DNA from 3 places in the Lysobacter humi (ex Lee et al. 2017) genome. Region 1 is predicted to be linked to each of the others. Evidence: predicted binding sites of a transcription regulator. Region 1 holds the regulator's gene; each other region holds the start of a gene.

Evidence for each region. The regulator HrcA, encoded in region 1, represses chaperone genes, less so after heat shock. The targets are predictions, from matches to a motif close to TTNGCACTCNNNNNNNNNGAGTGCNAA.
Region 2: a site for HrcA is predicted at 4,177-4,203, ahead of rpoH (RNA polymerase sigma factor RpoH). Genes of this name have one in related genera too.
Region 3: a site for HrcA is predicted at 5,780-5,806, ahead of groES (co-chaperone GroES). Genes of this name have one in related genera too.

Annotation. Positions count from the first base shown of each region.
Region 1 is NZ_BAAGTR010000012.1:126,030-136,430, reverse strand. It holds gene ACYVJJ_RS11670 (outer membrane protein assembly factor BamE) at 1-372, opposite strand, end outside; gene fur (ferric iron uptake transcriptional regulator) at 522-926, shown strand; gene ACYVJJ_RS11660 (DUF2199 domain-containing protein) at 923-1,435, shown strand; gene recN (DNA repair protein RecN) at 1,432-3,108, opposite strand; gene hrcA (heat-inducible transcriptional repressor HrcA) at 3,193-4,248, shown strand; gene grpE (nucleotide exchange factor GrpE) at 4,321-4,845, shown strand; gene dnaK (molecular chaperone DnaK) at 4,940-6,868, shown strand; gene dnaJ (molecular chaperone DnaJ) at 6,969-8,102, shown strand; gene ACYVJJ_RS11630 (diguanylate cyclase domain-containing protein) at 8,185-9,609, shown strand; gene dapB (4-hydroxy-tetrahydrodipicolinate reductase) at 9,619-10,332, shown strand.
Region 2 is NZ_BAAGTR010000001.1:460,452-470,852, reverse strand. It holds gene ACYVJJ_RS02135 (MFS transporter) at 1-426, shown strand, start outside; gene ACYVJJ_RS02130 (alpha-amylase family glycosyl hydrolase) at 423-2,108, shown strand; gene ACYVJJ_RS02125 (hypothetical protein) at 2,110-2,376, opposite strand; gene ACYVJJ_RS02120 (hypothetical protein) at 2,376-2,726, opposite strand; gene ACYVJJ_RS02115 (LacI family DNA-binding transcriptional regulator) at 2,949-3,989, opposite strand; gene rpoH (RNA polymerase sigma factor RpoH) at 4,214-5,101, shown strand; gene ACYVJJ_RS02105 (hypothetical protein) at 5,256-5,606, shown strand; gene ACYVJJ_RS02100 (metallophosphoesterase family protein) at 5,644-6,120, shown strand; gene ACYVJJ_RS02095 (hypothetical protein) at 6,470-7,030, opposite strand; gene tal (transaldolase) at 7,068-8,018, opposite strand; gene ACYVJJ_RS02085 (XVIPCD domain-containing protein) at 8,109-10,004, opposite strand; gene ACYVJJ_RS02080 (hypothetical protein) at 10,029-10,401, opposite strand, start outside.
Region 3 is NZ_BAAGTR010000005.1:38,793-49,193, reverse strand. It holds gene ACYVJJ_RS03920 (TlpA family protein disulfide reductase) at 1-294, opposite strand, end outside; gene ACYVJJ_RS03915 (protein-disulfide reductase DsbD family protein) at 291-2,477, opposite strand; gene cutA (divalent-cation tolerance protein CutA) at 2,470-2,793, opposite strand; gene ACYVJJ_RS03905 (endonuclease) at 3,057-4,799, opposite strand; gene ACYVJJ_RS03900 (helix-turn-helix domain-containing protein) at 4,885-5,283, opposite strand; gene groES (co-chaperone GroES) at 5,865-6,152, shown strand; gene groL (chaperonin GroEL) at 6,212-7,855, shown strand; gene glnE (bifunctional [glutamate--ammonia ligase]-adenylyl-L-tyrosine phosphorylase/[glutamate--ammonia-ligase] adenylyltransferase) at 8,409-10,401, shown strand, end outside.

The DNA.
Region 1 (10,401 bases):
GTCCTTTGCGAGGTTCGGGCCGAACTGGCGAACCGAATCGCGCGCGAGCTGCTCATCCTGCTCCGGGAAATAGTCGCCTTCCCAGCGCACGACCTTGTCGCCCTCGAAGAACACGGCGAGATTCTTCACCTCGGTGGGGCCGACGCGACCGACGCGCTGCGACGCGGTGTAGTCCCAGCGATCCTGGTGCATCGGATCGGCGATCGACGGCGTGCCCAGCAGGAGGGCGACCTGCTGCTTGTCCATGCCGGCCTGAAGCTGGTCCACCGCGCTCTTCTCGAGCAGCACGCCCTGGTAGATCGGCTGGCGGTAGACGATGCCGCAGGCGCTGGTGAGCAGGGCGGCGACGAGGACGGGAAGCAGCTTGCGCATCGGACGTGGACCCGGCACGACGGAGGTCGTGGACCGGCCGGATGATACACTGCCGTCCGCGCAGTGCAGCGGATTCCGGCAGTCGCGTCAGGCGCGGTTGTGGCATCGCTCGGGCGCGGACCCGCCGACGAAACCGCCCTGGAGTGCCGATGGAATCGCAGGACCTGCGCAATGCCGGATTGAAGGTCACGCATCCGCGGCTGCGCATCCTGGCGGTGCTGGAGAACGCGCAGAACCGGCACCTCACGGCCGAGGACATCTACCGGCTCCTGCTCGACCAGGGCGAGGACATCGGCCTTGCGACGGTGTACCGCGTCCTCACCCAGTTCGAGGCCGCCGGCCTCGTGCTCAAGCATCATTTCGAGTCCGGGCAATCGGTCTACGAGCTCGATCGCGGCGAGCACCACGACCACATGGTCGACGTGGACACCGGCCGCATCATCGAGTTCGAGAGCGTCGAGATCGAGGCCCTTCAGAAGCGCATCGCCGCCGAGCACGGCTACGAGATCGAGGCGCACTCGCTCGTGCTGTACGTGCGGAAGAAGAAGCGTTGAGCGAGGCGACGGGCGTCCGCTGTTCCTGCTGCGGCGAGCTGATCGCGCTGGACGAGGCCGAGCTGGCCTTCCGCGCGCCGGACGCCTACCACGCGCTCGATGCCGATGCGAAGGCGCGGCCCGACACCTTCTGCGACGGCAACTTCTGTGTGGTCGCCGGCGCGACGCACTTCGTGCGCGGGCTGATCCCGCTGCCCGTGCACGGCGCGGACGAGGCCTACTGCATCGGCGCCTGGTTCGAGCTCGACGCCGCGGACTGGCAGCACGTGCGGCGCATGTGGGACGAGTACGGCAACGATGCATTGCCCCCGCTGCGCGGCCGACTGGCGAACGCGCTCCCGCACCACGTGCCTTCGACGCTCGGCCTCGCCGTCGACCTGCAACCGCATGACGAGACGCGCCCGACGGCGCGCGTCGTCGACCCGGCCCACCCCCTGGCGCAGGAACAGGCCGCCGGAATCAGCGCGCATCGTGCCCGCGGCTATACCCCGGCCGGCCGACCGGCCTAGACGACGTCCTGCAGGAGCCGCTTCGCGGCGGCACGCGCCTCCCGCGTGAGTTCCACGCCGCCGAGCATGCGTGCGAGCTCCTCCTCGCGCTCCGGCGGCCTGAGGGCGCGCACCTCGCTCTGGGTGACGCCACGTGTCGCGGACTTCATGACGCGGTAGTGCGCATGCCCCTGCGCCGCCACCTGCGGCAGGTGGGTCACGCATAGTGCCTGGCGCTTCGCCCCGAGCGCGCGCAGTTTCTGGCCCACGATGTGCGCGACGGCGCCGCCGATACCGGTGTCGACCTCGTCGAAGACCATCGTCGGCACGGCATCCAGGCCCAGAGAGGCGACTTCGATGGCGAGCGAGATGCGCGCAAGCTCGCCGCCGGACGCCACCTTGCGGAGCGGCCGCAGCGGCTGGCCGGGGTTCGCGCTCACCATGAATTCCACGCGCTCGGCGCCGAGCGGATCCGGCCGGTCCCCGGCGGTCGCCTCGAAGGCGACGTCAAAGACGCCCCCGCCCATGCCGAGCTCGCCCATGAGCGCCGTCGTCGATCCGGCCAGCTCCGCCGCCGCGCGGCGGCGTGCCTCGGACAGGCGTGCGGCCGCTGCCGTCCACGCGCTGCGCGCGGTCGCGATCTCGCCATCGAGGCGCTCGAGCCGCTCGCCGGCACCGCGCAGCCCCTCGACCTCGGCGCGGATCGCGTCGCGTCGTGCACCCAGCTGGTCGGGCGGCGTGCGGTGCTTGCGCGCCAGCTCGTGGATGCGACCGAGGCGTCGCTCCAGTGCATCGAAGGCGTCCGGGTCGATGTCGAGGTCGCTGCGGACGCGGTCGAGCGCCGACAGGGCCTCGTCGATCTGGATCGCGGCCAGGTCGAGCATGCCCTCGACCTCGACGAGGCGCGGCTCGTGCTCCGCGGCGCGCACGAGCTCGGCGCGCACCTGCTGCAGCACGCGCGAGAGCGAGGGGCCGTCCTCGCCACCGAGGCGTGCGAACGCACTGTCGCATGAGGCGATGAGTGCGGTGGAATGGCCGAAGCGCCGGTGGTCGACCTGCAGCTGCTCGAGGCTCGCCGGTTCCAGGTCCTCGCGCTCGAGCTCATCGAGCTGGTGCTGGAGCCACTCGACACGATCGGAGACGTCGCCCTGGCCGGCGAGGCGCTCGCGCTCGCGCAGGAGGTCGGACCAGTCCGCTGCAGCCCGGGACACTGCGCCGCGATCGGCCTCGGTGCGGCCGAAGGCGTCGAGCAGGTCCATCTGGCTCGCCCGCGACAGCAGGGCCTGGTGCTCGTGCTGCCCGTGGATCTCGACGAGATGGCCGGCCAGTTCGGTCAGCTGCGAGATGGTCGCGGGCCGCCCGTTGATCCAGGCGCGCGAGCCGCCGTCGGCACGGATCACGCGGCGGATCTGGCAGCGGCCGGCGTCGTCCGCGTCGTCGAGCTCGTTGTCGTGCAGCCAGGCGCGGGCCGGGCCTGCGTCCGCGAGGTCGAAGTCCGCGGCGAGCTCCGCGCGCTCGGCGCCATGGCGCACCACGCCGCTGTCGGCGCGCTGGCCCGACAGCAGCCCGAGCGCATCGACCAGCAGCGACTTGCCCGCGCCGGTCTCGCCGGAGATGACGGTCAGTCCGGGCCCGAATTCGAGGTCGGCCGCAGTGACGACGGCGAACTGCTTGAGCGAGAGGTGGGTCAGCATCCGGAAATTGTGCCTGCCGGCCGTCTCACCCGGAAAGCCGCCGGATCGCTTGCGCGCACCCCGGGCGGGCCGTATACGACGGGCATGAGCCGCAAGCCTTTCGACCCGAGCCAGGACCCCCGCGCGCGGCAGCTGCTGCGGGCGCTGATCGCGCGCCACATCCGCGATGGCGAGCCGGTCGGCTCGCAGACGCTCGCACGGCACGCGGGGCTCGACGTCAGCCCGGCCACCATTCGCGGGATCCTGGCGGACCTCGAGGACGCCGGCCTGCTCAGCGCCCCGCATACCTCGGCCGGGCGCGTGCCGACCCCGCAGGGCTACCGGCTGTTCGTCGACTCGCTGCTGCAGGTTTCCCCGCTGCCCGACGGCGAGGTCGCCCTTCTGCGCGAGGGCCTGCCGCCGCGATCGGGGACGCAGGCCCTGCTGGGCACCGCGAGCGAGATGCTGTCGGCGATGACGCACTTCGTCGGCGTGGTGAGCACGCCGCGCCGCGAGCAGTTCGCATTCCGCCGCATCGAATTCGTGCCGATCGACGAGGCGCGCGTGCTCGCGATCGTCGTCTTCGCCGACGGCGACCTGCAGAACCGCATCATCGAGGTGCGCCGGCCGTTCGATGCGGGCGAGCTCGAGCGCGTCGCCAACCATCTCAATGCGCAGTTCGCGGGGCGGTCCCTGGCGGAGATCCGCGCCGTGCTGCTCAACGAGATGCGCAGCGCGCAGGACGAACTTCACCGGCTGATGGAGCGATCGATCGAGCTCGCCGGCCAGGCGCTCGCCCCGCGGGATGACGACATGCTCCTGGCCGGGCAGACGCGCCTGATGGGGGTCCAGGAGCTCGCGGACATCGAGCGGCTCCGCGAGCTGTTCGAGGCGTTCTCGCGGAAGCGCGAGATCCTCCAGCTCCTCGACCGCACCGCCCGCGCACCGGGCGTGCGCATCTTCATCGGCGAGGAAACGGGGCTCGCGCCACTGGATGGGATGTCGCTGGTGACCGCGCCGTACTCAAGCGGCGGGCAAGTGCTCGGCGTCGTCGGCGTGATCGGCCCGACGCGGATGGCCTACGAGCGGGTGATCCCGGTCGTGCAGGCCACGGCGGACATCCTGGGCGACGCGCTGCAGCCCGGCGACCGCCCCGGCTGAGCTCTTGAAAGGGGCGGGCACGGCCCCATAGCTGCCCCCGGCGCGCGACCGGCGCGAACGGAAAGAGCCCCGATGACCCCCGAAATCCCCGCCGAGGCCCCGGCCGAGACGACGTCGAACGAGAACGACAAGGACTGTTGCGCACGCCTTCGCACCGAGCTGGACGGCGCCCGCGGCGAGCTCGTCCAGCTGCGTGACGAGGTGCTGCGCGAGCGTGCCGACCTCGAGAACCAGCGGCGACGCGTCGCGCGCGACATCGAGACCGCGCGCCGCTTCGCCAACGAGCGCCTGCTGGGCGACCTGCTGCCCGTGATCGACAGCCTCGAAGCGGGGCTGGCGCAGGCCACGGCCGACGCCGGCGCGCTGCGCGACGGCATGGAGCTGACGCTCAAGCAGCTGTTGAAGGTGGCTGCCGACAATGGCCTTGCGCCGGTCGACCCGGCCGGGGAGGCCTTCGACCCCGAGCGCCACCAGGCGATGGCCATGGTCCCGGCGGGCGAAACCGCCGATAACCACGTCGTGCAGGTCTACCAGAAGGGCTGGCTGCTGAACGACCGCCTGCTGCGCCCCGCGCTGGTCGTCGTCGCGCAGGGCTGAACACCGCCGCGCCTTGAACCGGCGCCGGCGATCCATAGATACGGCTTATCGGCGCAGCGCGCCCCCGACATCCAGAGCTAGCAGGAGCATCCCCATGGGCAAGATCATCGGTATCGACCTCGGCACGACCAATTCGTGCGTCGCGGTCATGGAAGGCACGAAGGTGCGCGTCATCGAGAACGCCGAGGGCGACCGCACCACGCCGTCGGTCATCGCGTACACCAAGGACGGCGAGATCCTCGCCGGCGCCTCGGCCAAGCGCCAGGCCGTCACGAATCCAAAGAACACCTTCTACGCGGTGAAGCGCCTGATCGGCCGCAAGTTCACCGACGCCGAGGTGCAGAAGGACATCGGCCTGGTCCCGTACGGCATCACGCAGCACGAGAACGGCGACGCCTGGGTGGCGACCGCCGACGGCCGCAAGATGGCGCCGCAGCAGATCTCGGCCGAAGTGCTCGCCAAGATGAAGAAGACGGCCGAGGCGTATCTCGGCGAGGAAGTGACCGAGGCCGTGATCACGGTGCCGGCCTACTTCAACGACTCGCAGCGCCAGGCGACCAAGGACGCCGGCCGCATCGCGGGCCTCGACGTCAAGCGGATCATCAACGAGCCGACGGCCGCGGCGCTCGCCTACGGCCTCGACAAGTCCGGCGCCGACCGCAAGATCGCCGTCTACGACCTCGGCGGCGGCACGTTCGACGTCTCGATCATCGAGATCGCCGAAGTCGACGGCGAGAAGCAGTTCGAGGTTCTCGCCACCAACGGTGACACGTTCCTCGGCGGCGAGGACTTCGACAAGCGCGTCATCGACTACCTCGTCGAGGAGTTCCAGAAGGACCAGGGCATCGACCTGCGCAAGGATCCGCTCGCCCTGCAGCGCCTGAAGGACGCCGCGGAGCGCGCGAAGATCGAGCTCTCGAGCGCGCAGCAGACCGAGGTCAACCTGCCGTACGTGACGGCCGACGCCTCGGGCCCGAAGCACCTCAACATCAAGCTGACGCGCGCCAAGCTCGAGGCGCTGGTCGAGGACCTGGTCAAGAAGACGATCGAGCCGTGCCGCGTCGCGCTCAACGACGCCGGCCTGCGCGCCTCCGACATCACCGAGGTCATCCTCGTCGGCGGCCAGACGCGCATGCCGCGCGTGCAGGCCGCGGTGGCCGAGTTCTTCGGCAAGGAGCCGCGCAAGGACGTCAATCCCGACGAGGCCGTGGCGATCGGCGCCGCGGTGCAGGGCGGCGTGCTCAAGGGCGACGTCAAGGACGTGCTGCTGCTCGACGTGACCCCGCTGAGCCTTGGCATCGAGACGCTCGGTGGCGTGTTCACCAAGATCATCGAGAAGAACACCACGATCCCGACCAAGGCCTCGCAGACCTTCTCGACCGCCGAGGACAACCAGTCCGCCGTGACCGTGCACGTGCTGCAGGGCGAGCGCGAGCAGGCCCGTTACAACAAGTCGCTGGCGCGCTTCGACCTCACCGGCATCGAGCCGGCGCCGCGCGGCATGCCGCAGGTGGAGGTGTCGTTCGACATCGACGCCAACGGCATCGTGCACGTGACCGCGAAGGACAAGAAGACCGGCAAGGAGCAGAAGGTCGAGATCAAGGCCGGCTCGGGCCTGTCCGAGGACGAGATCAAGCGGATGGTCGAGGACGCCGAAGCCAACCGCGAGGAGGACAAGAAGTTCCAGGAGCTCGTCCAGGCGCGCAACCACGCCGACGGCCTGATCCACATGACCCGTGGCGCGATCAAGGAGCACGGCGAGAAGGTGCCGGGCGACGCGATCGGCCGCGCTGAAACGGCGATCGCCGACCTCGAGACCGCGATGAAGGGCGAGGACAAGGGCCAGATCGAGGCCAAGAGCCGCGCGCTCGAGGAAGCCGCGCAGTCGCTGCTCGCGGTTGCCTCCGCGCAGGGGCAGGGCGGGGTGGACGATGGCGCGACGGCTCCCGGTGCGGCCGCCGGCAAGTCCGATGACGTGGTCGATGCCGAATTCACGGAAGTGAAGGGCGACGAGTCCAAGTAAGCTGTCCCCGACGGGAGCCGCCAGGGCTCCCGTCGTTTTCCGGGGACGCCGCGCGTGATTCAACCGCCGGCACGCAGCAGCAGCACAGCCAAGAGCGCCGATGAGCAAGCGTGACTATTACGAGGTCCTGGGCGTCGCCCGCGACGCGAGCGACGACGACCTCAAGAAGGCATACCGCCGCGCGGCGATGAAGCATCATCCGGACCGCAACCCGGGCGACAAGGCCGCCGAGGACGCCTTCAAGGAGTGCAAGGAGGCCTACGAGACGCTCGCCGACCCCGGCAAGCGCCGCATGTACGACGCGCACGGCCACGCCGCGTTCGAGCACGGCATGGGCGGCGGTGGCGGCGGCCCCGGCTATGCCGACATGGGCGACATCTTCGGCGACATCTTCGGCAACATCTTCGGCGGCGCGGCCGGCGGCGGTGGTCGCGGCCCGCGGCGCGGCGCCGACATCGGCTACGTGATGGAGCTCTCGCTCGAGGAAGCGGTCGGCGGCGTCGAGAAGCAGATCGAGATCCCGACGCTCGACGAATGCGAGACCTGTGACGGCAGTGGTTCGTCGGACGGCAAGTTCGACGCCTGCGGCACCTGCCAGGGCCGCGGCCAGGTGCGTTTCCAGCGTGGGATCTTCTCGATGCAGCAGACCTGCCCGCACTGCGGCGGTCGTGGCAAGGTGATCGCCAAGCCGTGCACGGACTGCCACGGGCAGGGGCGCGTGGAGCGCACAAAGCTGCTCCAGGTCAAGATTCCCGCGGGCGTCGACAGCGGCGATCGCATCCGTCTCGCGGGCGAGGGCGAGGCCGGTCCAGCCGGCGCACCGGCCGGTGACCTCTATGTCGACATCCGCGTGCGCGAGCACGAGATCTTCCAGCGCGACGGCGACGACCTGCACTGCGAGGTGCCGATCCGCATCTCGCAGGCCGCGCTCGGGGACAGCATCCGCGTGCCGACGCTCGGCGGCGAGGTGGAGCTGCGCATCCCGATGGAGACGCAATCCGGGCGGACCTTCCGCCTGCGCGGCAAGGGCGTGCGCTCGGTGCGCAGCCGCGTCGAGGGCGACCTCTACTGCCGCGTCGTCGTCGAGACGCCGGTCAACCTGACCGCCGAGCAGCGCGAGTTGCTCGAGCGCTTCGAGGCGACGTTCGTGGGCGAGGGCGCCCGTCGCCATTCGCCCAAGTCGTCGACGTTCCTCGACGGCGTGCGCGGCTTCTGGGACCGGATGACCGGCTGAGGCGAGCCCTCCGGGCGGTGCGTCGGCTCGTCCGCGATCTGGCATCCTCGCCGCTGGCCCCGGCAGGGAGCGGCGGACGCCCATGGATCGGATCAGCTTGAGCCTCGACGACGTGCCCGTCGCGCTGGTCGCAGTCGACGGCGGCCGCGTGGTCGGCGCGAACGCGGAGGCGTGTGCGCTGCTGGGCCTGCCCGATGCGGACTGCCCAGGGCTGGAAGGCGTTCTCGAGTGGTCCGAGACCGCTTCGGCACGGATCGCGGACCTCCTGACACATGCGCCGACCGCGATCGTCGAGTTGCCCGGGCCGTCGCATGCTGCTGCGGGCGGCAGCCTCCTCGCCACGGCACGCCGCTTGGATGGCGCTAGCCGCGTACTTCTCCACCTGCACGAGCCGTCCGCCGACGGTACGGCGCGCGGCGAGCTCGAGCGTCGACTGCAGTTCGAGCGCCTGCTCACGGAAGCGGCCGCCGCGCTCATCCGGAGTAACGACGCGGAGCTGGACAGCGCCATCGAGGGCCTGCTCGGCTCCGTCGGCCGCTTTTTCGGGGTCGACCGCGCGTACGTCTTCCTGATCGACCCGACCGCCATGCGGCAGAGCAATACCCACGAATGGGTGGCGCCGGGCATCTCGCGCGAGGCGCACAACCTGCAGGACCTGCCGCTCGACACGTTCCCGTGGCTGCTGGAGGAGCTGCGTGCCGACCGGATCGTGTGCGTCGAATGCCTCGACGACCTGCCCGCCGCGGCTTTCCGCGAGCGCGCCGAGTTCGAGCGCGAAGGCATCCAGTCGATCCTGATCGTGCCGCTGTGGATCGCCGGCACGCTACGCGGCTTCGTCGGCTTCGATGCCGTCCGTGGCCGCGTCGTCTGGGACGAGCCGTTCGTCATCGGGCTGCGGCTCATGTCGCAGGTGCTCGCGAGCGCGCTCGATGCCCGTGAGCTCTCGCGCCGCCTGAAGGCGCAGGCCCTGCACGATGCACTCACCGGCCTGCCCAATCGCACGCTGCTGCAGGACCGTTTCGAGCAGACCGCGCGGCGCGCGAGGCGCGGCAGCGAGCACGTGCTGCTGGCGGTGGTCGACGTGGACGACTTCAAGCACGTCAACGATCGGCACGGGCATCCCGCGGGCGATGCACTGCTCCGCGCGCTGGGCGCCCGGCTGCGCGAGGTGCTCCGCGACACCGACACCGTCGCACGGATCGGCGGCGACGAGTTCGTCATCCTCGCGAACGGCGCGGCGCCGGACGACCTCCGACGGCTTGCGCAGCGGTTGCTCTCGACCGTGGACACGCCGTTCGACGTCGGCACGGACGAACCCGTGCGGGTGGGCCTGAGCATCGGCCTCGCGCGCGAGGACGTCGCGCCGGACATCGAGCTCGACACGCTCCTGCGCGGCGCGGATGCCGCGATGTATGCGGCGAAGAGCGGCGGGAAGAACCGCTGGTCGCAGGCCATGCCCGCGGGCGCGCGTGAGCACGGCGTTGTGGAGGCGCTGGGCGGCGGCTAGGCTGTCCGCATGCAATCGCCCCTTCGCATCCTCATCCACGGCGCGACCGGCCGGATGGGCCAGGCGCTGCTGCGCCTCGCCGCCGAGCGCGACGACCTCCAGGTAGTCGCTGCGGTCTCCCGCAGCCGCCCGGCGCATCCTGTCGCCGACGGCATTGCATGGATCAGCGGCGGCGCGCTCGCGAACGTTCCACCGTTCGACGTCGCGATCGACTTCAGCCTGCCGGAGGGCTTCGACGCGATCCTCGAGACATGCCTTGCGCGGAACGCGGCGCTCGTCTCGGGCACGACCGGCCTCGAGCCGGCACAGCGGGCGGCGCTCGAGGCGGCCGCCGCGCGGATCCCCGTGCTCTGGGCGGCGAACTTCAGCCTGGGCGTCGCGGTGCTCGCGGATCTCGTCGAGCGCGCCGCCGGCATCCTCTCGCAGTGGGACTGCGACATCGTCGAGTCGCACCACGTGCATAAGAAGGACGCGCCTTCGGGCACCGCACTGGCGCTCGGCGCCCGCGCGGAAGCAGCCGGCGCGACGCCGCGGTACGCGTCGCTTCGCGCGGGCGACATCGTCGGCGAGCACCTGGTGCAGTTCGCCGCACCCGGCGAACGGATCGAGCTCGTCCACCGCGCGACGAACCGCGACATCTTCGCGCGCGGTGCGCTGCATGCGGCCACCCGACTCGTCGGGCGGCCGCCGGCGCTCTATGCGATTCGCGACGTCATCGGCTGAAGCGGCGGGGCGGTCGCGTCCGGGGAGCGACTGAGCCGGCCGTAGCCCGGATGGCAAGGCGCTGCACCG
Region 2 (10,401 bases), on a different contig from region 1:
GCGGCGATCGTGATCCCGAAGATGGTGGCCCGGTTCGGCCTGCGCACCAGCCACCTGATCAATGCGGTGCTCGGCGGGCTGGGCCTGCTGTCGATCGTCTTCCTGCGCGATCCGCAGTGGCTGCTGCTCTCGATGCTCGGCGTGGGCTTCGCCTGGGCTTCGATCCTCTCGCTCCCCTACGCCCTGCTGTCGGACAGCGTGCCGGCGCAGAAGATGGGTGTGTACATGGGCATCTTCAATTTCTTCATCGTGATCCCGCAGCTGGTCGCCGCGAGCCTGCTGGGCTTCCTGCTCAAGACGCTGTTCGACGGCCAGCCGATCTACGCGCTCGCCATCGGCGGCATCTCCATGGTGGTGGCGGGCCTGTGCGTGCTGCGGGTGCGCGATCCGCGTGCACGCACCGCGGCGATCGGAGCCGCCGCATGAGCCGCGCCGTCCGCCTTGCAGCGCTCGCCGTCGCGCTCGCCGTTGCGTTGCCCGCCGCGGCGCAGACGCGCGCGAACGTGGCCCTGCGTGCCCTCGTCGGCACCACCGAGCCGATGGCGTCCGACGCCGTCTACTTCGTGCTGACCGATCGCTTCGTCAACGGCGACCCGTCGAACGACCAGCGCACGCAGGGCGGCAGGCACCGCACCTTCAATCGCCCCACGCCGGGCGCGCCGAAGGGCCGCACGGACAACATCGGCTACCTCGGCGGTGATTTCAAAGGCGTGCTCGACAACGCCGCCTACATCGCCGACATGGGTTTCGGCGCGGTGTGGATCACGCCCATCGTCGACAACCCCGACGAGGCCTTCACCGGCGGCCACCCGGTGAAGTGGGGCGGCATGCACACCGACCAGGGCAAGACCGGCTACCACGGCTACTGGGGCGTGAACTTCTGGCAGCTCGACGAGCACCTGCCGAGCGCCGGCCTCGACTTCCGCGGGCTCACGAGCGGCCTCAAGCGCCACGGCCTCAAGACCGTGCTCGACATCGTCGCCAACCACGGCTCGCCGGCCTACACGATGCCGACCGACCAGCCCAAGTTCGGCGAGATCTACGACCGCGACGGAAAGCTGATCGCCGACCACCAGAACCTGCACCCCTCCAAGCTCGATCCGACGTCGAACCCCCTGCACGCCTGGTACAACACGAAGCCGGGCCTCGCACAGCTCTCCGACATCAACGAGACGAATCCCGCGGTGCTCGACTACTTCGTCGGCGCCTATTCGCAGTGGATCGACCAGGGCGCCGACGCCTTCCGGATCGATACGATCCCGTGGATGCCGCACGCCTTCTGGCAGAAGTTCGCCGAGCGCATCCGCGAGAAGCGCCCGGGCTTCTTCATGTTCGCCGAGGCGTTCGACCACGACGCAGCGACCATCGCGCAGCACACGCTGCCGCACAACGGCGGCATCAGCGTGCTCGACTTCCCGCTGAAGGAACGCCTGCAGGAGGTCTTCGGCACGAAGGGCGGCGGCTTCGAGCGCATCGGCGAGCGCCTGTACCTGACCGACGGCCCGTACGCGAACCCGTACGAGCTGATGACGTTCTACGACAACCACGACATGGCGCGCCTCGACGGCTCCGACGAGGATTTCATCGACGCGCACAACTTCCTGTTCACCGCGCGCGGCATCCCGGTCATCTACTACGGCTCGGAGATCGGCTTCGAGCGCGGCACCGCCGAGCACGCCGGCAACCGGAACTACTTCGGGCAGAAGCGCGTCGACGCGGCGAAGTCGCATCGCATCCATGCGGCATTGCGACGGATCGCGAAGGTGCGCCAGGCGACCCCCGCGCTGCAGCGCGGGCTGCAGGTGAACCTCGAGTTCGACGGCGACCGCGCGGCGTTCTACCGCGTGCTGCAGGTCGACGGCACCGCACAGACCGCCCTCGTGCTTCTCAACAAGGGGGCCACGCCGGCCACGTTCCGCATCGGGAAGCATCTGCAGCCCGGCACCTGGCGCTCGGCGCTCGATGGAACGCAGGTCGACGTCGCGCAGGCGCTGCTCGTGGCCGAGGTGCCCGCGCATGGGGTCCAGGTCTACGTGCGCGAGGGCCGCATCACCGATCGCGCGCTGCTCGCCACCCTGGCCGAGGCCGCGCGCCGCACACGGCGCTGAATCAGGCGGACGGGTCGACGTCGATCTGCAACCAGAAGCCGTCTTCGGCGGCGAGGCGTGCGGGCAGTCCCGTCAGCGGTGGCAGGCCCGGCGGATCGCCGGCCCGCGTGGCGAGCGCCGCCGCGATGTGCCGGCGCAAATCGGCGACGAGCAGGTCCAGCCGCGGGGCTTCGGCCTGCAGGTCGGGGAAATCCGGCAGCTGCGCGGTATACCGGCCCTCGCCGACCCGCCGCACGAGCGCGAAGTAGCGGGTCGGGTCGCGTGCCATCACGGCGGCGCGTCCGCGATGAAGGCGAGCAGGGCATTGCAGGCCTCGGCGCCCTCGATGGCGACGCGCCCGCGCAGCTGCAGGGCCACGAGCGTCGCGGGCCGCAGGTGCCGCGTCGCCAGCGGCGCGACGCCGAGCAGGAGCACGTCGTCGGCGGCGTCGAGCGTCTCGCAGGCCGGATGCCAGGGGTCCAGCAGCACCAGCCGGCCGGCGACGTCCTCGGCGAGCACGAATTCCATCCGGGCCGCGGGGTCGACCGGCTGCGGACGCACGCCCGGCACGAAGCGCGCGGCCTGTGTGCTACGCGCACGGCGGCGTCGGAGGGCGGGGCCGGGCGACTGGGCATCCATGCGCCCACGTTAGGCAGCGCGCGGCGCCGCGGCATCGGGGAAATCCCCCAGGCCGACGCGCGCGGCGTCGCACATTCGACGCGCTGGGTCGCGGGAACCCGGCCGGACGTCAGGCGCGATGGGTGTGTCCGTGGGCACGGCAGCGGGCGCGCGATCGGGGGTTGCATGCCGGCGCACTGTCATCCCGCGATACGGCCGCCGTGTCGGTGGCCGACGTCGATATCAGGACATCCCGGCAGGCCGGCTCGACGCCCGCACCACCAGCGTCGCCGGCAGCATCGCGCTCGCCGCCGGCTCGCTGCGCACCAGCTGCATGAGCGTGGCGACCAGCAGTTGGCCGGCGCGTGTGGTGTCCTGCACTACGGTGGTCAGCGGCGGCGTGGCGAAGCGCGCCATGGGAATGTCGTCGAAGCCGACCACCGAGACGTCCTCGGGGATCCGCCGGCCGGCCTCGCGCAGCGCGCGCATTGCGCCGACCGCGATCAGGTCGCTCGCCGCGAACAGGCCGTCGAAGTCGACCCCGCGCGCCAGCAGGGCCTGCGCCGCGGCATGGCCGGCCTCCTCGCTGGTCTCGGCATCCACTTGCAGCGTGGGATCGAGGGCGAGGCCGGCGTCGGCGAGCGCCGCCTCGCAGCCGCGGTAGCGGTCGAGGAACTCGGGGTAATGGCTCGAGGCATGGCCGAGGAAGGCGATCCGCCGGCGGCCGCAGGCCAGCAGGTGCTCGCCGGCCAGCCGGCCGCCGTGGACGTTGTCGCAGCCGATCGAGACGCCCGGCTGGTCGGCCGCCACCGCGCCCCAGCGCACGAAATGCGTGCCGCGCTCGACGAGCGCATCGAGCTTGTGGCGGTAGTCCTCGTAGTCGCCGTAGCCGAGCAGGATCAGCCCGTCGGCCTTCATCGAGTCCTCGTAGTCCGAATGCCAGTCGTCGGACAGCTGCTGGAAGGAGACCAGCAGGTCCTGCCCGTGCCGGGCGCAGGCGCGGGTGATCGAGCCGAGCATCGACAGGAAGAACGGGTTGATGTGCGACTCGTCCGGGGTCGGGTCCTCGAACAGCAGCAGGGCGAGGGTGCCGGAGCGCTGGGTGCGCAGGCTCGAGGCGCGCCGGTCGACCTTGTAGTTGAGCTCGCGGGCCACCGCCTCGACCCGCTTGCGGGTCTCCTCGTTCACCAGCGGGCTGCCGCGCAGCACGCGGGAGACGGTCGCCTGCGACACCCCGGCGCGGTAGGCGATGTCGAACGAGGTCGGCTTGGATTTCTTGGTCATGCCGGCCGGAGTGTAGCGGCCGGCCGGGATTCACTAGCCCATTCGTTGGGCTGGAAACGGCCGTGGCGGCCCCCAGTTCGGGAGAGGCCAGCTTCCACCGGCCGGCTTTATCCCAGCTGCACATCCACCCGGGAATCCTGCCCGACCAGCGTTCCAGCCCCGCAACACTCCGGAACTTCCGGGCCCTTTAGCAGTCAAAGGACCCGACTGCTAACCTAGACCCCATGACCTCGACAGCCAGCACTGCCCTCGTCGCCAACAACCTTCCCGTCGCCGTCCCGGCGGCGCTGAGCCCGCTCGGCTCGCTCGACGCCTACATCAATGCGGTCAACCGCATCCCGGTGCTGAGCGTCGACGACGAGCAGGCGCTCGCGCGCCGCTACCGCGACCACGAGGACCTCGACGCCGCCCGCGAGCTGGTGCATTCGCACCTGCGCTTCGTGGTGCACGTCGCCCGGGGCTACAACGGCTACGGCCTCGGCATCGGCGACCTCATCCAGGAAGGCAACATCGGCCTGATGAAGGCGGTCAAGCGCTTCGATCCCGACCAGGGCGTACGCCTCGTGTCGTTCGCGGTGCACTGGATCCGCGCCGAGATGCACGAGTTCATCCTCAAGAACTGGCGCATCGTGAAGGTCGCCACGACCAAGGCCCAGCGCAAGCTCTTCTTCAACCTGCGCAAGAGCAAGACGCGCCTGGGCTGGATGAACGCCGAGGAAGTCCGTGCGGTCGCCGCGGACCTCAACGTCTCCGAGCGCGAGGTGCTGGAGATGGAGTCGCGCCTGTCCGGCCGCGACATCGGCTTCGACGCGCCCGACGATGGCGACGAGGACGGCCCGCCGAGCCCGGTCGCCTATCTCGCGACGCAGGGCGAGGATCCGTCGCAGCTCTACGAGCGCGAGGACGAGGAGGGCAACCAGCTCGACGTCCTGCGCGAGGGCCTCGCCGAGCTCGATGCGCGCTCGCGCGACATCATCAAGCGCCGCTGGCTCGACGGCGACTCGAAGGTCACGCTGCAGGAGCTGGCCGACGAGTACGGCGTGTCGGCCGAACGCATCCGCCAGATCGAGGCGAATGCGCTCAAGAAGATGCGCGCGCTGTTCGCGGCGTAAGCCACGCACTGAGTGTCACGGAGGGCGGCCCGGGAAACCGGGCCGTTCGCTTTTGAGCGGGGCATGAATGCCGGCGCTGTGCGACGGCGGCGGATCACGCCTGCAACGCGAGCGTGCGGATATATCGAATGCAGGCACCGCGACAGGATCGACCATGCAGACGACGCCCTCCCCGAGTCCGTTCCCGAGCCAGCCGGCCCCCGTGTCTGCCGACGCGGACCTCGCGCGCGACGTCGCGCTGCGGCTCGAGCACTGGTATCGCGAGCACCAGCTCGACCTGCCGCCCGACGTGCAGGCCGGCTTCGTCGAGATGGGCGTGGAGGCGGTGACGCGCTATCCCGAGCGCCCGCGCGACGAGGTGCTCGACGAGCTGCTCGCCGAGCTCGACGCCTCGCTGTCGCGCATCAAGGCCGAGCCGGCGCCGGGCACGGCGAGCGGCGCGATGCCCGCAACCGCGCCAAGGCGCGGCTGGTGGCGCCGCCTGTTCGACCGCGACGCGCACTGAGGCACGCGGTGCATCCGTCGCGACGGTGCAGGGCCCGATGCGCATCGGCCTGATCGCCGACACCCACGGGCTCCTGCGGCCCGAGGCGGTCGAGGCGCTGCGCGGCAGCGACGCGATCGTGCATGCCGGCGACATCGGCGACCCCGCGATCCTCGACACGCTGGCGTCGATCGCCCCGCTCACCGTCGTGCGCGGCAACAACGACATGCAGGCCTGGGCCGCGACTCTGCCGGACCATGCCGTGCTCGATGCCGGCGTGCGCATTCACGTGCTGCACGATGCGCATGATCTCGCGCGCTATCCGCCACCGAGCGGGACGCGCGTCGTGGTGGCCGGTCACTCGCACCGGCCGGCGATCATCGAGCGCGACGGACTTCTGCACGTGAACCCCGGAAGCGCGGGGCGGCGCCGGTTCCGGCTGCCCGTCAGTTGCGGCGTGCTCGACGTCGACGAGCGCGGTGCCGTGCAGGCGCGCATTGTCGAGCTCGACGTGCCGCTCGCCAGGCGACGCTGATCCCGCGATCGCAAGCAGGGGTATGGAGGGTGCGGGTCGCACTTGGATTCGCAGCGGGACTACCGGGCGTCGTGCAGTCGTGTAAACCGCAGTCGCGCAATCGGCGGACAGCTCCATGCCGCGTGCAGCTTCCTGCGTGCGAGTGCAGATGGACGTGGTCGTGTCGCGTGTATAGCCGGCATCGCTCGGGCGCGGAGATCCAGGGGCCCGGTGGGGCCGGGACCCGGGCCCAATCCGACCTGCAGTCCGCCGAAACCCAGGCCCGCACACCGGCTCGGCGTCAATGGCGGGCGGTTGCACGTGATCGACGCATGCCGGTCGGGTCCACGTCGGCGTACCTCGCCGCGCCTCAGTCGACGCTGCTGAAGAACGCCGTCCACTGCTGCATCCAGCGCGCACGGTCCTCGGCGGAGGTCGACGGCGGGAAGCAGGCCTTTGCGGCGTCCAGCCCCGGCACGGCCATGCACGACCAGGCCGGTGGCGTGGACCCCGCACGCAGCAGGACCGCGCTGGCGATGCCGCCATCGCGCAGGCCGATCATGAGGTCCGGCCACGGCGAGGGATCGGCGCCCGGCATCGGGTCCGCGTGCTCGCAGACCTCGTCGAAGCCGAGGCGCTCGTCGCCATGGCAGGTGCCGCTGAAATAGGCGCGCAGGAACCGGTCGACCGAGGGATCGCGCAGGCCGGCCCGGTCCGCGGGCAATGCCGCCAGCGCGCGGACGACGTCCGCGGTCGGTGCCTCCGTGCGCAGCGGGGCCGGTGAAACGGCGCCCGCGTCGACACCGGGCGCCGCGCCGGCTTGGCTCGCGACCCGCGACGCGAGCTCCGGGGCGCCGGACGGCGCCGGCCCACAGCCGACGAGCCCGATCGCGAGCGCGGTCGCAGCCGCGCGAATCCTTCCGTGGTGCATGGTCCCGTCCTGTCGCACGCCGCGTCCTGCGGCCGTGTCAGCCTGCGCGCGCGGCGAGCAGGGCTTCGAGGCGCAGCTGGTCCTGCGCAAACTTGCGGATGCCGTCGGCGAGCTTCTCGGTCGCCATGGCGTCCTCGTTGTGCTGCCAGCGAAAGGCGGGCTCGTCGAGCCGCACGGGCGCCGCCGCGCGTGCGGCATCGTCGACCAGCGCGGGCGTCACGTTGCCGCTGTCGGCCGCGAGCTCGGCGAGCAGCTCCGGCGAGATGGTGAGGCGGTCGCAACCGGCGAGGGCGAGCACCTGCCCGGTATTGCGGAAGCTCGCGCCCATCACGACGGTCGCGTAGCCGTGGCGCTTGTACCACTGCCAGATGCGCGTCACCGACTGCACACCCGGGTCGTCCTGCGGCGTCGCCGGCTTCGCCGCGCCGCTCGCCACGTGCCAGTCGAGGATGCGCCCCACGAACGGCGAGATCAGGAACACCCCGGCCTCGGCGCAGGCCACTGCCTGCGCGAACGAGAACAGCAGCGTGAGGTTGCACTGGATGCCCTCGCGCTCGAGTCGCTCGGCCGCGCGGATGCCCTCCCACGTCGACGCGATCTTGATCAGCAGGCGGTCGCGCCCGATGCCGGCCTGGTCGTAGAGCTCGACGAGGCGATGCGCCTTGGCGACCGTCGCTTCGGTGTCGAAGCTCAGCCGTGCATCGACTTCGGTCGACACGCGGCCCGGAATGAGCTTGAGGATCTCGCCGCCAATGGCGACGGCGAGGCGGTCGCTCGCATCCGCGACGCGTGTGTCGCGAGTCTCGCCTTGCGCAGCGGCGACCGCGGCGTCGACGAGCGGCGCATACGCCGGCAGCGAGGCCGCCTTGAGCAGCAGCGACGGATTGGTCGTTGCGTCGAGCGGGCGGAAGCGGGCGATGGCCTCGATGTCGCCGGTGTCGGCGACGATCGTGGAGTGCTGGCGGAGGGCGTCGAGTCGGTTCGTCATCGCGTCATTGTCGCGCACGCACGGTGCGATCGGCTCGACGCGCCGTGCACGAGGCCGGCGGGGCGGAAGCCCGTCCCGCCGGCGCGGGCATCACATGGCCGGTACCGGCCGCGCCTGCTGTTGCTGCTGCTGGCGCGCGTCCTGCTCCTGCGCCTGCCGGTTCACCGCGACCTGGTGGATCTGCTGGCTGCTTTCGGCGATGGACTGGTGCGCCGCCTGCGGCACGCTGATCGCATCGGTGCGACCGAGGCCCGCTTCATCGCGGCCGGGGCCTGCCTGCACCGCGCGTACGAGCGTTCGCGTGTCGTTGATCTCGACGCGATCGATGCGCTGCAAGCCTTCTCGCAGACATTCGACCGCGACCGTCGCCGCGATCTGCCGGCTGTGCGGACCCGACGCGATACCCGCAGCCTTCTCGGCTGCCTGGACCTTCTCCAGCACCTCGCGGTACAGCGCGTGATGCGGGTGGGACGGGTCGGTCATCAGTGCCTTGCTGGCCTGGTCGAGGGCCGCATTCGTCTTCGGCCCGACCATGCCCTTGCCTTCCAGGCCGTGGTCGAGCTGGAACGCCTTGACCGCCGCGAGTGTGTTGGCGCCGAAGTCGCCATCCGCCGCCAGCGGGCGACCGTCGGCGCCGCGGTAGCCGAGATCGGCGAGGCGCTGTTGCAGCCGGGTGACGGCGGGGCCCTTCTCACCGCGCTCGAGTACGCCATCATGTTCCGCCGTGGCCACACGCGTCGTGGAGGTTGGTGGCGTGGTGCGGTCGCGCTCGGACTTTGCTTCCGTATGCGGACGCTCGATCAGTGCGCGTGCCTCGTGCAGCGGATCAGCCGCATAGAGCCTCGTCCCACGCGCCTGCTTTGCCTGCAGGTACTGATCGAGTGGGACCAGTTCAACGCCTTCACCACTGCGCGACTGACTCGCCATGAGCCGACCATTGGCCGGATCACGCATGACCATCACGATGTGGTCGATGCCTTTGAAGCGGCCCGCGTCCCAGTTCTTCCTGCCATTGTCCTCGCCGATCACCATGCCTTCGCGAAGTGTGGAGAGGTTGACCTGTGCGCCTTCCAGCAGGTGTCCTGACTGCCGGGACGCCTTCTCGACGATCATCGCCGCGCCATCCATTGCCGGGCTGAACAGTTCACCGCGGGAGAAGATCTCGCGCCCGGCCTTGCTGTTGATCTCCTGCATGGTGGCGTTCTGCAGCATCACGACCCAGCCCGAACAATCGATCGTTCCACCGCGCACCGACTTTTTCGACATTTCGTAGCGAACGTCATCGTGCTCGATGCTCAGTGCATGAGCGCGATCGAGCGACACCGTTTGCTTCCCGGAAGCTTGCATCGTCGAATCGGCTGGTGCGGGTTTGCTGACCGATTCGCGGACGGGCTCGATACCCTTCTCGGGAATCCGTACTCGATCGAACTTGGTATCCCAATAGGCGACGAATGTTCGAGCGAGGTCCCGATCCGACAGACGTTGAGCATCGCGATAGCTCACGCCTGTAACGCGCTCGAAGTCATCCGGGTGCACATTGTTGAGGATGTTCGAGCGCGTGTCGTCTCGGCTGAAGCGCCCTGTCGCGAGTGCGGCCTGAAGCGACTTGTAACCGCCAAGGCCCTGCTGGTGGGCGAGATACATGTCGAGTCCGTCGGGTTCCGGCTTGCCCGAAAGGTAGGCGCGGCCGTCATTGCGATGCGCGTTGGCTAGCCCGCGCCGGTTGTCGAGATACAGGCGGGCCGCGGCATCGGTGTTGAGAACCGGATCAAACTCCCGACCCGCAATGCCGTAGGCCACCGCAGTGGCCGGAACAAACTGAAACAAGCCCTTGGCGCCCCGTGCGCCGCGCGAGGCGCGTTCGTCGAAAGTGCCACCGGTCTCGATGTAGGCGAAACGCAGGAAGTCGTCGCGCGGGATGCCTCGCTCACGCGCTTCGGCTTCGATGATGTCCAGTACCTGGCGGCGGGAATAGTCCTGTGCCATGTCAGCATCCTTGCTTGTTGGAAATTAGTTCTGGCGGGTGTATTGCCGGGTATGCGGGTCGTAACGATAGTGCTCCCGCGGCGCGCCGGGAGCGCCGCGGCCGCTGAGTGTCACGACGATGTCAGGCAGCCCCCCCTGCTTCGGGGCAAATGCAATCGATCCCTTGATTGGCGCGCACGGATAAGCGTGGCCGTCGTCGCAGCCGGCGCTGTCGTCTGCACCGGCTTCAAGGGTTCCCGCGTGGTGCCAACGGGCATCGGCCGTGCGTACCAGAATTTCGTAAAGCTTTGGAACCACGCCCTGCTCGATCGCTCCGTCGACAGGGACGGCAACGACCCTGTGCTGCGCGCCGATCGCCGCAGTAACGACGGGACGTCCACGGTCGACCGCATATGCC
Region 3 (10,401 bases), on a different contig from region 1:
CATCTCCTTGATGCACGGGCCGCACCAGCTCGCCCAGACGTTCACGAGCAGCGGACGGCCCGGGGCGATCGCGTGCAGGTCGCGCGGCTGGCCGTCGAGACCCGGAAGCGAGATCGCCGGCAGCCGGTCACCCACACGTGCGACCGGCACCGGGGCCGACGCATCCGGCGCGCGCAGCAGGTAGTCCTGCCCGACGCCGGTACGCGCCAGCCAGCTGCGGTCGACGGACAGGCTCGCGAGCAGGCCGAGGCCGCCGGCGATCGCCGCGGCGGCGAGGACGTGCCCGGTCTTCACGGCGCGGCGCCGGTGAGCGCCGCCTCGAGTGCGCCGGCGGTCAGCACCGTCGGCAGCACGCGCGGCTCGCCGCCTTTCGGATAGACCACGTAGAGCGGCACGCCGACCGCGCGATGCGACTGCAGGAAGGCGGTGAGCGCGGGGTCGACGTCGGTCCAGTCGCCGACCATGTAGACCGCGCCGGTGCGCTGCATGAGCTCGCGGAATGCCGGGCGCGCGAGCACCGTGCGCTCGTTGGCCTTGCAGGTCACGCACCAGTCGGCGGTCACGTTGACGAACACCGTGCGGCCCGAGCCACGCAGCGAGGCGAGGCGCTCGGCGGAGAACGGCACGCGGTCCTCGGCGACCGTCCGGTTCGCGGACGGCTCCGGCCGCGGCAGGCCCTCGATCGTGACGAGTGCGAATCCGGCGATCACCAGCCCGGTGAGAAGCCCGGTCAGGCCCCAGGCGCGTCGCGCATCGCGTGCGCGGTTCCACGCCCAGGCCGCGAACGCGAGCGCGACCATCGCCACCAGCCCCCAGCCGATCGCATCCGCGCCGCGCTGCCGGCCGAGTACCCACAGCAGCCACGCCGCCGTGAGGTACAGCGGGAACGCGAGCGCCTGCTTGAGGGTCTCCATCCACGCCCCGGGTCGCGGCAGCCGCGCCGCCAGGGCCGGCACCGTGCCGATGAGAAGGAACGGCAGCGCGAGGCCTACCCCGAGCATCAGGAATACCGCGAGGGCCATCGGCGCCGGCGCGACGAAGGCCCAGGCGAGCGCCGGGACCATGAAGGGGGCCGTGCAGGGCGTCGCGACCACGACCGCGAGCACGCCGGTGAAGAAGTCTCCCGCGAGCCCCTCGCGCGCGGCGAGCGACTGGCCCGCGCCAACCCAGCGGCCGCCGAGATGCCACAGGCCCGACAGGCTCAGGCCGAAGACGAACATCACCAGCGCCAGCATCGCCACCACCAGCGGCTGCTGCATCTGGAAGCCCCAGCCGAGTGCCTGCCCGGTCTGGCGCAATCCGAGCGCGAGCACGCCGAGCGCCAGGAAGCTGAGCACCACGCCGGCGGTGTAGGCGAAGGCATGGCGTCGCGCATCGGCAGGCGTGCCGCTCTGGGTGAGTGCGAGCGCCTTCAGCGACAGCACCGGCAGCACGCAGGGCATCAGGTTGAGCACGAGGCCGCCGAGCAGCGCGAACAGCAGCGCGGTGCCGATGCCGGCGAGCGCCTCGCCCGTGGATCCGGCGGCATCCGTGACCGCTGCGGTCGCCGGGCGCACCGGTCGCGCACCGACGTCGCCACGCGGCAGGTCGACCGACACCGTGCGCGTCATCGGCGGATAGCAGATGCCGTCGGTCTGGCAGCCCTGGAACGTCGCGATCAGGCGCAGGCGCAGCGGGCCGGGCGTGCGACGGATGATCGGCAGCGGCACGTCGACGGTGTCGAAGTAGACCTGCACGTCGCCGAAGTGCTCGTCCCGATGCGGCGTGGCGGCAGGCCAGCGCGGTTGGCCCAGCGTGAGCCCGGCCGAGCGGCTCTCGGCGTCGAGGCGCAGCGTGGTGCGGTCGCGATAGAGGTAGTAGCCCCGCGCCGGCGCGAAGCGCAGCAGCACGGTGTTGCCGTCGCCCGCGATCGCCTCGAAGCCGAAGGCCTGCGCCTCGGGCAGGGGCATGGCATCGACGCCGGCGCCCGGCGCACCGAACGGCGCCCCGCCGAACGGCATGGCGCGCGCGAGCCCGCCCGCCGCAGCCGGCAGCTCCACCGCGATCCGGCGCGTCTGCGGTGGATAGCAGATGCCGGCGTCGGCGCAGCCCTGGTACTTCACCGTCAGCACGGTGCGCGCCGCGCGCGGCGTGCCCGGCAGCAGCGCGACGAGCGCGCCGCGGTAGGTCTCGACCGGGCCGAAGAACTCGTCGGTGTAGGCCTTGCCCTTGGGCAGGCGCAGCGCGCCGGCCTCGAAGCCCGGATCGCTCGCGACCGACATGCGGTGACGATAGAGGTAGTAGCCCGGCGCGATCGTCCAGCGCAGCTCGATGCCCGCCTCGGTGCTGCGCGTGGTGAGCGCGAAGGCCTCGTCCACCGGCAGCAGGTCGTCGAGGCTCACCGCTGCGCGCGCCGGGGCGAACGCGGCGAGCAGGCACAGCACGAGGGCGGCGAGCGCGGCGCGCAGGCCGTGCGGAAAGCGGAGCAGGTCAGGCATCGGCACGGCTCTGGGCGACGACCCAGTCGAGGTATTCGGGGAGTCCGCCGCAGGCTTCGACCGCCAGCAGCTCGGGCAGTTCATACGGATGGAGTGCGCGGACGGAGGCGATCACGGCATCGAGGCGATCCGTCGCCGTCTTGATCAGCAGCAGGACTTCCTGCGCCTGTTCGACACGGCCTTCCCAGCGATAGGTCGAGCGCAGGGCGGGCAGCTGCTGGACACAGGCCGCGAGGCGCGCGTCCACGAGCGCGGTGGCGATGCGGTCAGCGACCTGCGCGTCCGGGCAGGTGCAGTGGACGACGAGGGCGGGCATCGGGCGATTGTACCGGCCGCGTCCGGGCAGCCCGGGCGCGCAGGTCGCATTGCCTATGTCCGACGCGCATGACGCGCCCGGCGCGGCGTCGGCGATCGAGGCGTGCAGGTGCCGCGCCGGGCGCCGCGACGCAGTGCGCAGTGCGTGCGCGTCGCGGTCCATTGCAGCGCAACACCGGAGCGAGCTCGGCGGCGATCACCCATGCAGACGCGACGACGCCCGCCGGATCGCGGCGGGCGTCGGTGATCGCGTGCGGTGATCGATCAGTTGAGCTGGCAGGTCGCCGGCTTCGTGGACGTGAACAGGGCCGCGGTCGCCCACTCCGGGTGGTCGACGAACGGATTGCGGTTGCCCTGGAACTGCGCGACCACCTCGTGGCGGTTGCGCTCGAGCGTGTCCGGCGGATCGGCCTGATGCCATGCGAGCAGCGTCGAGAGCAGGCCCATGTAGGCCGGCGAGGCCGACGTGATCACGATCTTCGAGCGGTCGTCGGTCATCTCGAGGTCCGGCTCGCCCTGGCCGCGCGAATCGGTGCCGCCTTCGTAGCGCATCGCCATGTAGAGCACCGCGCGCGCGAGGTCGCCCTTGCGGCGGCCCCAGGCCTGGAACGAGCCGGCGTTGCCGTCCGGCCCCTGCACCCAGTTGGAATTGCCCGGGTAGACACCCGTGCCACCGCCTGCGCCGGCGTTGAGTTCGGTCGCGCGCTCGCCGCAGCCGCCCGACGCCGCGCAGTTCGCATACGGCTTGTTGCCGCGATCGGCGTTGTAGGTGGTGTCCGACAGATACAGCATGTGCAGGTCGGTGTACGGCGCGTGCGGCAGGCCGAGATCACCCGTCGCCGAGCCGAAGCCGAGCGAGTTCGGCCACGTGTGCTCGCGGTTGTAGGTGATGCCCGTGCCGGTGCCTGCCCGCTCGCTGCCCTTGAGGTAGCTGCGGTTGCGGTAGACGTCGAGGATGCGGTTGGACGATGCCGGATCCTCGTCCGCGATCTCCAGCACGTCCCACGTGTCGGTGGTGCTCGCGCTGTACGGATAGACCGTGTGGTTCCGGATCGTCGCGTGGATCGAGCAGCGCAGCTGGCTCGCGCTCGAGGTGTTCACCTTCGACCAGTAGCCTGCGGTGGCATTGGCGACGGTGAAGCTCGCGGTGGTGTTCGCCGCCGGCCGCGCACCGCCCGCATCGGTGATGCCCGATGCATTGACGGTGAGCGTGCAGGTCTCGCCGCCGCGCAGCACGGTCGTCTTGCTGAGCGTGAAGCTGGTGCCGCTCGTGGCATGCGAAAGCGCGACCGCACCCGACAGGCTGCATTGCAGCGCGAACGCACCACTCGAGGCGGTGACCGGCTCGCTGAAGCTCACCGCGAGGTCGGCCGCGCCGGCCACGCCGGTCGCGCCATTGGCCGGCGTGGTCGACGTCACCGACGGGGGCGTGTTCGGTGCGCCGAAGGTCTGGCCGCGGTTGCAGGCGCCGAAGGTCTGCGTCGCCGAAGCGTTCCAGCCGAAATTCGAATAGCCGGTGCCGGTACCGCCGAGCTGCAGTGACGTACCCGCCGCGGTCGTGCCGGCTTCGGCGACCGGCAGGTCCTGGCTCGTGCGCCCGCCCGCAGGCCCGCCCGATCCGGTGATCGCGCCCTCGTAGCTGACGAACTGCACCAGCTGGCCGCTGGCGTTCACCAGGGCGATGCCGTCGTTCGGCCCGTTCTGGATGCCGTTGCTCGCATAGCTGACGACCGCGATGCGCACCTGCGCGCCACAGGTGACCAGGCTGCCGGCCGGCACCGGATCGTTGTCGTAGGCCACCGCGGCCGACGGCGTCGAACCGTTGTAGAGGTGCACCCGGTAGCCCGAGAGGCTCTCGCCCGCGGTAGCCACGATCTCGACCCGCTCGCCGACGTCGCCGGCCGACGTCGCATCGTCGTAGTGGATCTCGTTGATGAAGACCGCCGCCGGCGAGGCGAGCGGTGCGGCGGCGAGCAGCAGGGGGGCGAGGCGGAACGACAGGCGCATCGTGAGCTCCGGGCGGGGGAAGCCGGCGATGCTACGGCCGCCGCGTGACCGTTTCGGGACCGTTTGTCCGTTTATGGCGAATCGCTCAGGGCATCGGGCGCCGGGCGCGCTTGCCGCTGCGGAGCTCGGCCATCTGTTCCATGAGTTCCACCAGCGGTGCGCGGCTGCGCGCGGAGATCTGGCGGAACGCCGCGATCAGGCGCAGTTCGAGGCTGTCATCGATCAGTGTGCCGTCGGCCGCCGCCACGTCCTCGAGCGTCTCGTCGGCCGACAGCGCCATGCGGCCGCGGCCCGTGGCGAGCCATTCGAACTGCACCCCCGTGGTGGTCGCGACGCGCCGGAGGTTCGCCATGCTCGGGGACTTGCCATCCACCGCCTCCCAATGGCTGACCGCGCTGCGCTGCACGCCGACGGCCTTGGCGAGGCCGGATTGGGACAGGCCTGCGTGCCGGCGGGCCAGTCGGATGCGTTCCTGGGCGTTCATGGGGCTCCAAAGTGACGCACTGCGTCACATGAATGCAGCGGCAGGTCGGTGGTGCTATCGATGCTAACGCAGCTACCAATTTCTACGTCACCTTGTCTGAAAACGATAGCTGACTAGCGATTAAACGGTAGAGATTAGGGGAAAAACGCGACACTGTGCCCATGCGCTACCGAAGTTCACCATCGATCGCCCGGGGTGCCACTAGTCATGGGTGACGCGGCGAGGCCACAATCGCCCCACGTCGACAGGAAGTCGATCGGACATGGGGTCAGGTACTGGAGAGGCGCGCTGGATCGCGCGAGCTTGGATAGCCAATCTCCTGCACCAGAGAGCGCGTTTCTTCGGGACGCGCTCTTTTTTTGCGCCCGCGTCCGGGGTGGCCCGCCAGCCGGCACCACCGACCTGCCGACGAAATTTCGATGAACGCCCCTTGAAAGCCGCGCGGGGCGTCCCATATCCCGCCCCGTCCGCAATGCGGGCGTTCTGCGGCCGGACTTTGGCACTCGCCTTGTCCGACTGCTAAAATTTCCCGTCTTTTGCCGTAATTTCAACTACTTACAATTCCATCCGGAGGTTCGTGCATGAACATCAAGCCGCTCTACGACCGCGTGGTCATCAAGCGCATGGAAGAAGAAAAGGTCTCGGCCGGTGGCATCGTCATCCCCGACTCGGCCACCGAGAAGCCGATCAAGGGCGAAGTGATCGCGGTCGGCGAGGGCAAGGCCTTCGACAACGGCTCCGTGCGCGCTCCCAAGGTCCAGGTCGGCGACAAGGTGCTCTTCGGCAAGTACAGCGGCACGGAAGTGAAGCTGGACGGCAACGAGTTCCTGGTGGTGAAGGAAGACGACATCTTCGCGATCCTCGGCTGATCGCGTCCTTCCGCATCCCGAAATTTCCCACGAACAACTTTTAGCTAGAGGTCACTGCAATGGCTGCCAAGGAAATCCGCTTCGGCGAAGACGCGCGCACCAAGATGCTGCGCGGCGTGAACGTTCTCGCGAACGCCGTCAAGGCGACGCTCGGCCCGAAGGGTCGCAATGTCGTGCTCGAGAAGAGCTTCGGCGCCCCGACGATCACCAAGGACGGCGTGTCCGTCGCCAAGGAGATCGAGCTCGCCGACAAGTTCGAGAACATGGGCGCGCAGATGGTCAAGGAAGTCGCGTCCAAGACGTCCGACAACGCCGGTGACGGCACCACCACCGCCACGGTCCTGGCGCAGGCGCTGATCCGCGAGGGCATGAAGGCGGTCGCCGCCGGCATGAACCCGATGGACCTCAAGCGCGGCATCGACAAGGCGGTCACCGCCGCCGTCGAGGAGCTGAAGAAGATCTCTAAGCCGTCCTCGACCAGCAAGGAAATCGCCCAGGTCGGCGCGATCTCGGCCAACTCCGACCAGAACATCGGCGACCTCATCGCGCAGGCGATGGACAAGGTCGGCAAGGAAGGCGTGATCACCGTCGAGGACGGCTCGGGCCTGGAGAACGAGCTCGACGTCGTCGAGGGCATGCAGTTCGACCGCGGCTACCTCTCGCCTTACTTCATCAACAACCAGCAGTCGATGCAGGCCGAGCTGGACGACCCGTTCATCCTGCTGCACGACAAGAAGATCTCGAACGTGCGCGACCTGCTGCCCGTCCTCGAGGGCGTGGCCAAGGCCGGCAAGCCGCTGCTGATCATCGCCGAGGAAGTCGAAGGCGAAGCCCTGGCGACGCTCGTCGTCAACACGCTGCGCGGCATCGTCAAGGTCTGCGCCGTCAAGGCGCCGGGCTTCGGTGACCGTCGCAAGGCAATGCTGGAAGACATGGCGATCCTCACGGGCGGCACCGTGATCTCCGAGGAAGTCGGCCTGCAGCTCGAGAAGGCCACGATCAAGGACCTCGGCCGCGCGAAGAAGGTGCAGGTCTCGAAGGAGAACACCACCATCATCGACGGCGCGGGCGAGACCTCGGGCATCGAGGGCCGCATCAAGCAGATCAAGGCGCAGATCGAGGAGACCTCCTCCGACTACGACCGCGAGAAGCTGCAGGAGCGCGTCGCGAAGCTCGCCGGTGGCGTGGCCGTGATCAAGGTCGGTGCCTCGACCGAGATCGAGATGAAGGAGAAGAAGGCGCGCGTCGAAGACGCCCTGCACGCGACGCGTGCGGCCGTCGAGGAAGGCATCGTGCCGGGCGGCGGCGTCGCGCTGCTGCGCGCGCGTGCGGCGATCTCGGGTCTCACGGGCGTCAACGAAGACCAGAACCACGGCATCCAGATCGCCCTGCGCGCGATGGAAGCCCCGCTGCGCGAGATCGTGACCAACGCCGGCGAAGAGCCGTCGGTCATCGTCAACAAGGTGAAGGAAGGCAACGGCTCGTACGGCTACAACGCCGCCACGGGCGAGTATGTCGACATGCTGGAAGCCGGCATCCTGGATCCGACCAAGGTCACGCGCACCGCGCTGCAGAACGCGGCGTCGATCGCCGGCCTGATGATCACGACCGAGGCGATGGTCGGCGAGCTGCCGAAGAAGGACGAGCCGGCCATGGGTGGCGGCGCGGCCGGTATGGGCGGCATGGGCGGCATGGATTTCTGATCGGCGCCAGACGGGACGCGCAGGCGGCGCAGTTCCAACGCGTCGCCGCGCGCTCCGTGAGTCGCACGTCGTCCAAAGAGGTATCGCAAGACGAAAAGCCCCGCCTCGTGCGGGGCTTTTCCTTGTGCGTGCCAGCCACGTCGCGGTCGCCGCGTGCGTCGCGGTCGTCCGCTACGGGCTAAGCGGACCATTGCGTGACCGCGCAGCAGTTCTCGACGTCGACCTCCCGACCATGCTCCGGTTTCTGCGCAGCTGGGTCGACGGCATCCCGTGTCCAAGCCCATCAATACCGCGTACCGCTGCTCGCCCGAACTGAGGCGGTCGGGCACCAAGCCCTTGATAAATCAGGGGTATCTCTTGGCCGGCGGGCCTTTAATTCTATCGGTCCCTGAACGATAAAGATTTTGCTGCAGCGCAGCGTGCATTCCCCGTCACGCCCATTTAACAGTAGACCTGCACCCGACGTGGGGGAGGGAGCAAGGCCCACTGCCGGCAACGGCAGTGGGCTTCTTTTTGTCCGGAGCGTCAGCGGCTGCATGACAGAATCGTGGGCATGAGCCTGCCCGACGGCGCCGATCCCCTGCAGTCCCGCATCGATCGCGCCTGGCAGCGCCTCGGCGTCCAGGCCGAGGCCGATCGGCAGCGCATCGCGGCCGTCGCCGTCGCGAGCGACTTCGCGATCGACACGCTCGCGCGCGATCACGTGCTGCTGAAGCGCCTGCTCACCGACGACGGCATCGCGCCGACGCCGGTCCCCGAGCTCGATCCGACACGGCCCGAGGCATGGCCCGAGCAGCTGCGCCGCTATCGCGCCGCGGAGTCCACGCGGCTCGTCTGGCGGGACGTGCTCGGCCTCGACGATGTTGACGCGACGCTCGCCGGCAGCACCGCGCTCGCCGAGCGCTGCCTGCAGCTCGCGCTCGCCGCGCTGGAGCAGGCCTTCCGCGAGCGACACGGCGTGCTGCGCGACGCAGCGGGGCGCGAGGTGCGCTTGGTCGTGTTCGGGCTCGGCAAGCTCGGTGGCGGCGAGCTGAACTTCAGTTCCGACGTTGATCTCGTCTACGCCTTCGATGAACCCGCGACGTCGGATGGTGCACGGCCGCTCGACGCCGAGCCCTACCTCACGCGCCTCGGCCAGCAGCTCGCGAAGCTGCTCGACGAGGTCACGCCCGACGGCTTCTGTCATCGCGTCGACCTGCGCCTGCGGCCCTTCGGGACGTCCGGGCGGCTGGTCTGGTCGTTCGCCGCGCTGGAGCAGTACTTCCAGCGCGAGGGCCGCGACTGGGAGCGCTACGCCTGGCAGAAGGCGCGACCGGTGGCGGGCGACATCGAAGCCGGTGAGCGCTTTCTCGCGACGCTGCGGCCGTTCGTCTACCGGCGCTACCTCGACTTCGGCGCGCTCGACGGCCTGCGCGAGATGAAGGCCTCGATCGCCGCGGAGGTAGCACGCCGCGAGCTCGTCGACGACATCAAGCGCGGCCCCGGCGGGATCCGCGAGGTGGAGTTCCTCGTGCAGGCACTGCAGCTGATCCGCGGCGGACGCGAGCCGGCGCTGCGCGAGCGTCGCCTGCTGCCGGCGCTGCGTGCACTCGTCGAGTCCGGCCACATCGATCCCGTAACCGGCGATGCGCTCGCCGACGCGTACCGCATGCTCCGCCGGGTCGAGAACCGGCTGCAGATGCTGGGCGATGCACAGACGCACGCCTTGCCGACCGATGACGAGGCACGGCTGCGCATCGCGCGCGGGCTGGGGCATGCCGACTGGGGCGGGTTCGCGGCCGGGCTCCAGGCGGTCCGCGGCCGCGTGGCGGCGGAGTTCGCGGTGCTCCTCGCACCGCGCGAACGCACCGAAGCGCCCGATGCGCTCGCGACCTACTGGCGCGCGCTACCGACCGACGGCGATGCGGGCGTGCTCGCCGATGCCGGCTTCGACGCGGCGGCCGAGGCCGATACGCTCCTGCGCGATTTCGCGCGTGCGCCGGCCGTGCAGGCACTGTCGGACAGTGCGCGCGCGCGCCTCGATCGCGTCATGCCGGCGCTCCTCGCCGCGGCGTGCGCGTCGCGCGAGCCGATGCTCGCGCTTCGTCGCCTGCTCGCGCTCGTGGCCAACATCCTGCGGCGCAGCGCCTACCTCGCGCTGCTCGACGAACAGCCCGCCGCGTTGTCGCGCCTGGTCGACGTCGTCGCGCACAGCGCGCTGCTGGCCGAGCGCCTCGCCGCGTACCCGCTTCTGCTCGACGAATTGCTCGATGCGCGCATCGCCGGCGCGGCGCCGGATCGCGAGAGCCTCGCACGGGCCTGCCGCGCGGCGGTCGATGGGCTCGACGACACCGAGCATGCGCTGCGCGCGCTCAACGAGGCGCGACAGGCGCTGAGCTTCCGCATCGCGATGGCCGTGCGCGACCGTCGACAGACGGCGGCGGAAAGCGCGCGGCAACTCGCCTGGCTCGCCGACGCTGTGGTCGATCGCGTGGTAGACCGTGCCCGGGCCGAGATGTGCGCGGCGCACGGCGAAGTGCCTGGCGCACGCTTCGCCGTGCTCGGCT